2 regions of the Pseudoalteromonas sp. ABE4_541 genome follow, and region 2 is predicted to be linked to the other one. Evidence: riboswitches for the same ligand, from Rfam matches in the RefSeq annotation. Region 2 holds a riboswitch; the other holds the start of a gene.
What was found. Region 2 has a riboswitch for lysine ahead of lysC (lysine-sensitive aspartokinase 3). Riboswitches for the same ligand answer to the same signal wherever they lie in the genome.
Positions count from the first base shown of each region.

Region 1: linked by a shared signal. The riboswitch ahead of dapA (4-hydroxy-tetrahydrodipicolinate synthase) and the one ahead of lysC (lysine-sensitive aspartokinase 3) in region 2 are both predicted to bind lysine.

Region 1 is NZ_JBSVEM010000008.1:18,514-21,937, forward strand. It holds gene ACW689_RS09590 (PLP-dependent decarboxylase) at 1-140, opposite strand, end outside; gene ACW689_RS09595 (2,3,4,5-tetrahydropyridine-2,6-dicarboxylate N-succinyltransferase) at 140-880, opposite strand; gene dapA (4-hydroxy-tetrahydrodipicolinate synthase) at 891-1,775, opposite strand; lysine riboswitch at 1,889-2,092, opposite strand; gene ACW689_RS09605 (response regulator) at 2,225-3,424, shown strand, end outside.
Region 2 is NZ_JBSVEM010000004.1:58,264-61,687, forward strand. It holds gene ACW689_RS05390 (DUF924 family protein) at 1-327, opposite strand, end outside; gene lysC (lysine-sensitive aspartokinase 3) at 419-1,765, opposite strand; lysine riboswitch at 1,849-2,021, opposite strand; gene nhaD (sodium:proton antiporter NhaD) at 2,142-3,389, opposite strand.

The sequences.
Region 1 (3,424 bases), on a different contig from region 2:
CATAGCTTCACCACCGATTGCTCGGTAAGCGGCTTAAGGTGCGCTAGTAGCGCGTCTAAGTCGTAAACAAAAAACGGTGTTTGCTCGGTTTGGGTGATGGTTTCAATCACCTGACGATGTGCGGTGCTCAAAAAGGGCATTAGCGTAATACCTCTTCTAGCTCTAATGATGCATCGCTTTTTTCATCGCGGTATTTAACGATCAGCGCACACGACATGCTTAAACTTTGCTCACGACCCCAGGCACTTGAAGAAGGGCGAGAACCCGGGATCACAATGGCGTTTTGCGGAATTGGTTCGCCTTTCTCTAATATGCGCTCGTTCACGCAGTCATACACTGGGATGGTTGCCGACAAGCGTACGCCCGGTGCCAATACCGCACCTTTTTTAATTACCACTCCCTCTACAATCACACAGCCGGCGCCGATAAAGGCATCGTCTTCAATCACAACAGGGCTAGCACCGATGGGCTCTAATACACCACCTAGCTGAACAGCCGCGCTCAAATGCACGTTTTTACCCACTTGTGCGCAAGAGCCTACTAACGCATGGCTGTCTACCATCGTGCCTTCGTCAATAAATGCGCCAATGTTGACGTAGGCGGGTGGCATGATGATAGTGCCAGCGGCAACATGCGCGCCACGACGAACACTGGATCCTCCTGGTACCATACGTACCCCCGCATCCGCGGCAAAACCTTGTGGTGCCAAATTGTGTTTATCAACAAAGCCACCTGGGAATTCGGTATTGTTGCCGTTTTTGAACGCTTCTAAAATGCCTTGTTTTACTTCTACATTGGCGTGCCAATTGCCGTTTTCGTCTTGCATTGCAGCACGCACGCTGCCGTTTTCTAAATTATTTAATAGTTCTAACCAGCTCATAATGATTGCCTTAGTTCCAAGATAAAATTGATTCGTTTGCGTTGTTCAGTGCTTGGCTGCATGACAACTCAAGGTGCGTCAAAGGTGGACGCAGATTGGGCGTAGCCAATTTACCTTGCGCATGCATCAGCACTTTGACAGGGATCGGGTTGGCGACCGCAAATAAGCTGTTCACTGCGTCCGTCCATGTAGTAAACATGTTAGGGAATGTACCGGCCAAAGAGCGGCGCACAAATTCGGCGGTTTGCTCAGGCCAGGCATTGGCAGCCACTGACACTAAACCAGCGGCTCCCGCTTGCGCAAAGTAGGGCATTAGAGCATCGTCGCCGCTGAAAATAGCGACATTCGGCGCTGCTGTGCGAAACGCTTCAAAGGAGGCAATATCGCCACTGGCCTCTTTTAGTGCCCAAAGGTTGCTATGGTGTTGTAAGTTTTCAAGTACTTGTGGTTCGATGGCAACTGCGCTGCGCCCCGGTACGTTATAAATCATGCAAGGGCGGTCAGTGGCGCTAAGTAATGCATCAAACCACTGTGTTTGACCGACCACACCCGGTTTGGCATAAAGCGGAGAGCCAAGTAAATAGGCATCAACGGGTAAGGTGTTACACAATGCCAACCACTCAAGTTGTTCTGCAAGGTTAAAACCACCGACGGCGACCATGATAGGAACTGATGGGGTAAGGCCACAAACGAATTCAACAATGGCACGCTGTTCGGCTTGACCTAGGGCCAACCCTTCACCAGTGCTACCTAAAATTAATAGGCCATTGTTGGCACTTTGCTGCTCTGCAACCAGTGCTTTTAGTGTGTTGTAGTCAACGTTGTTATGCGCGTCAAAGGGCGTAACTAACGCTGTCCATAATGGATACTTGGATAAATCGAACTGTGAATTCATCTCTACCGAACTTATATCTTGTTCGGAGTTTAGGCGGGTGTCCAAACTTCGAACAGTTAAAATTCGAAGAGCAATGGACTTAAAAATGATAAGGCAACGGGCCTTATTATTCTAAGACCAGAAGCTCTCCACCAAACTGAGTTGTTTTGTGTTTAACACAATACAATTGGTGACAGTCGCTGGGATTCAGCCCAGTCGCCCGAAGCCAGTGCAACGCAAATGCAGCTAACTTCTCGGCGTTAATTCCCCTCATTGTGTGTCATTGGAGTTTGCTCTCCTCAACACAATTACCTGAATAACGCACCTCTTCCAGCCCTAAACCGAGCCAAATTGGCTTGGTTTCTAAAATAGGGTGAGCGCGCATTGAAACACTTTAGCCATCTAGGTGTCAAGTGCAAATATTGCAAACTGAACTACACTGATGAAAGCTAAAAATATATTGAGATGCTATGTCTAAACTAACCAGAGGGATCCGCTTTCGTTATATTTTGGCGGTAACCGCGTTGGTGTTATTGGTGACTTTCGCGACTGGCTTTATGCAGTATTTATTGTTTAATAAACAAGATGATGCGGTTGTTATTAATATTGCGGGTATGCAGCGTATGTTATCGCAAAAGGCCTTATTGCATGCACAATTTTTAGCGCGTCCGGAAGTTAGCCTACAGGCAAAAAATGAAGCTCGGTTGCAACTGGAAAAAGCCTCGGAACGTTTCGAACAAAACCATCAATTTTTGGTCGAAAATAGCGCGACTCATACATCGCAGTCTTTATCCGAATTGTATTTTGCATCTCCTATTAATTTAGATTCACGCAGTAAGCAATTTATTCATGATATTAGAGCATGGCAGAATGATGACACTCAGGCATTGGCTAAATTGTATACCCAATCTCAGCAACTTTTGCCGGATCTCGATGGTGCAGTAAAGCTATTTGAGCAGCAAGCAAATGAACGAATACTGGTACTACGCTATGTAGAATTATTGATTTGGGTTGTGGCTATTTTATTGTTGATTTTTGAAGTTAAATTTATCTTCAAGCCAATGGAAGTTATGGTGCATCAGGGGATTGATGAACTCAAGGAGCAAAAGCAGCAAACGCAGTTGGCACTGAATGTTAAATCACGTTTTTTAGCACGCGCCAGCCATGAATTAAGAACGCCATTGCAAGCTACTCTTGGTTATCTAGACCTCTATCTGCAAGATAGAAAGGAGCAGTATCTCAGGCAAGTTGCTGCTTCAGCCAAGCAGCTCCATGTGTTGATCGATGAGATGCATGATTTTAGTAAATGGTCGAATGAGAATATTAAAATTGAAAAAACAATTGCCTACTTACCGGCAACCATCGATACGGTGATCACTCCTTATCAGCTTGTCGCCAATAGAAAAGGCGTAATTTTGACTTTGCACATTGCTGATGGTTGTGATCAGGACGTGTTATGTGATCACCAGCATTTGGCATGGGTTTTATCTCAGCTTGTTGACAATGCAGTCAAGTTTAGCGAACAAGGAGAGATCCACATTAATGTTCAGATCCGCAGAGAATTGCAACAGGCAATACTCGTTGTGTCCGTCAAAGATCAAGGCTCTGGGTTCTCGGATGAATTATTGCAAATGCTCAGTTCAAGCAGTGAGGAAGATAACCACTTTCAA
Region 2 (3,424 bases):
ATATAAAAAGCTCACTTCTTTTGTTGCCAGACGCTTATCAAATCCTTTTTCAATTGCATGTTGTGCTAAACACAGTGCCAAGGGATCACTGGCAAATGAATTCGCTTTATCACGGTAGATATTACGAGAAAATTGGTCCAGTACAATGACTTCACACAATGCACCTATGGGCTCAGCTCGCCAATAGGCCAGCTCGCCTCGCACAGCCGCTAGATGAACATCACCAAATCTAATTTCAATTGTTCGGTCGAATTCAGCTGACTTTTTCCACCAATCTTGTTCTGTACATTCCTCAAACCAAAATTGGTAGACATCTAAAAACCCCATAATGCCCCGTGTGACATTGCGAATTAAATTGTGCTAGCAAAATAAAACAAAAGGGGCTAGCAAGCCAAGTTGCTCACGCCCCCTCTCACCCCTATGCGGCCTCTAGTAGCTTAGCATGGATTGCTTTAACAACATGATCTGAGTCCGACTGCTCAACTAAGAAACACAAGTTATGCTTACTTGCGCCATGGCATATTAATCGAATGTTGAAATCACTAAGTACTTGCATCAAATTAATTTCCTGCTGTTTCAGCTGAATTTCTGAGCCAATTAAAGCAACCAGTGTTAAGTTATTCTCCACGGTAACATGGCAGAATTCACTCAATTCATCTAAGCAGGCTTGATCAAGCTCTGGGCGAGATGCATTTTGCGCATTATCAAGTGTGATCGCCACACTGATCTCTGATGTCGTAACCAAGTCAACAGATATGTTGTAAGCGCTTAAAATAGTAAATATTCTTGCTAAAAAACCACTCGCAAGTAACATTTCGGGGCTTTTAAGCGTCAGTAGGATTTGATTTTTTCTCTGCGTGACAGCTCTTATACCCGGTTGCGCTGATTTTTCTCGTTCAATCCAAGTGCCACCTGCTTGTGGATCTCGGCTTGAACCAACAAACACCGCAATACCACTTCGACTCGCCGGAAGAATAGTCGCGGGGTGTAAAACCTTAGCGCCAAATGTTGCCATTTCTGCTGCTTCATCAAAACTTAATCGCGCAATTGGCGCGGCTTTAACACATAATCTAGGATCTGTACTGAAAATACCCACGACATCCGTCCAAATATGCACGGCTCGTGCTTCAATCGCTTCAGCCAGTAATGCTGCACTATAGTCAGAACCGCCTCGCCCTAACGTTGTGGTTTGGCCATATTGATCACTCCCAATAAAGCCTTGTGTTACAACCACCTTTTCATCAAGTAACGGTACTAAATGCTGCTTAGCTGCAATAGATGTGGCTTCTACGTCCGGTGTCGCTTTACCAAACCGGTTATCAGTTTTAAGTACTTGTCGAACGTCAAATCGCTCAGCATTAACGCCCAAATCTCTTAATACTTGGGTAAACAAATAAGATGATAAACGCTCGCCAAAGCTGAGCATTTCGTCGCATTGTTGATTGCTGAGCGCTGGCAATGCAGCCAAAGCTTTAAATTGCGTGATAGTTTCGTCAAAACCAAACTTAAGATCATGATCTAGGGTTAACTTAGCAAGAATGGCATTTTGAATTTCGAGCACTGATTGCACCAATGATAACCTTTGCTGTTCATCGGCTTTTTGTTGCGTTAACGTCACTAAATGATTAGTCACCCCTGCACTGGCGCTTACCGCAACGACTCGTACTTGACTATCATCGTGTATAATTTGTGCACAGCGGTGCATGGCGTCGTGATCAGCTACACTGGTTCCACCAAATTTTGCGACTGTGTACTGCGAATTCATGATATCTCCTTGTGATCACAAGCTGCGTGATCATAAATAAAAGGAGAACTTGGCAATGGAAATTTTCTTTGTTTGATAAGACCTTTGCCAGAAGCTCTCCACCTAAAACGGTGACAGTTCCGAGGATTCAGCCTCGTAAACCGAAAAGTCAAAGTGACGTACTAAAACTTTCCTCGGCGAATACTTCCCTCTTTAATGGTCACAGGCTATCGTCACCTACCACTAAATACCTAAGCATCGCACCTCTTCTGTCTATTTTGCCTTTAGTAACCTGAATAAAAACAAAATAAAAGCCCGCATAAGCAGCGGGCTGATAAAAAATATCTTTTAGCCGTCTAGGTGTCAAGTCTTAATTGTCGTGACACCTAAATTTACGTTAAATAAACTGGCCTGACATATAAGCTCCTGCATATCCGATGCTATATGCCACAAGCAGGTACAATGACATTCTTAAATAACTCATAAACGTCAGTGCTTTCACCTTACTCATAGCTATAATGCCTGCAGCCGAACCAATTACAAGCATTGAACCACCTACACCGGTTGCGTATGTGAACATTAGCCATTGTTGAGCTGTCATCGTGATATCCGCTTTCAACAGAGCTGCTGTTAGTGGCACGTTATCAACGGCTGCCGATAGTAAACCCATTACATAATTTGCATATTCAGGGCTCATATAAACATATAAGTCTGTGAACATAGCAAGTACACCAACTTCCTTCAGCGCACCGACTAATAGCAATACACCTACAAAGAACAATAAAGTGTCGTATTCAATCTCACGAATATAATCGATGATTTTCTTGTTCACGTCTTTTTTACGCATGAGGAACTGAGCGACTAAAAACATAAACGACAGACCGAACAAAAATGTAAGTAAAGGTGGAACTTGATATTGCACACTTAAAAATAAGGTTGCGAAGATCGTTGACATAAATATAACCGCAATTGTGATATCGGTTTTTTCTATTCGGCGCTGTGCTGTTTTATCAAACTGCAATGTTTGATTCATACCCACAGACAACATAGCCGCTAAAGCTAATACACTCACCAATGCTGGTGCAATCAGCAATAATAAATCTGGTATAGTGACTTTATCTGCTAAGAAAATCATTAAGGTGGTTACATCACCAGTTATCAACGACACGCCACCGCTGTTTACACTGAAAATTATCAAAGTGGCATATTTGATCAGCTTCTTAGGGTCGAGCTTCAATGACATCACCACCGCTAGCGAAATCAGTGTTGCTGTAATGTTATCTGAAATAGATGAAAATACAAAAGCCGAAATACCGACTAAAAACATCAACTTGCGTTCGCTAATTTGTGCTGGCATGATCCTGTGCACAATGTTTTGAATAAACCCTTTGGAATTCAAATACGCAACAAACGTCATCGCCGCCATTAAGAACAACCATAAAGTGGCTATTTCAAGGATATTATGATCAAGCTGATGTTGAACAGTTTCTGGGCTTTGCCCATGAATAGGAGAGATAAAAGCGATAATCCAACACAAAGTACCAAAAAAAAGGGTAGTTTTGGCCTTGTTTACATGGATGATATCCTCTATAACGATAAGCACGAACGCAATCGCTATCAGGGTTAGGATAATAGGCGTAACCATTTGCGTAAACAACCTGTAAATAAAGTATTATAATC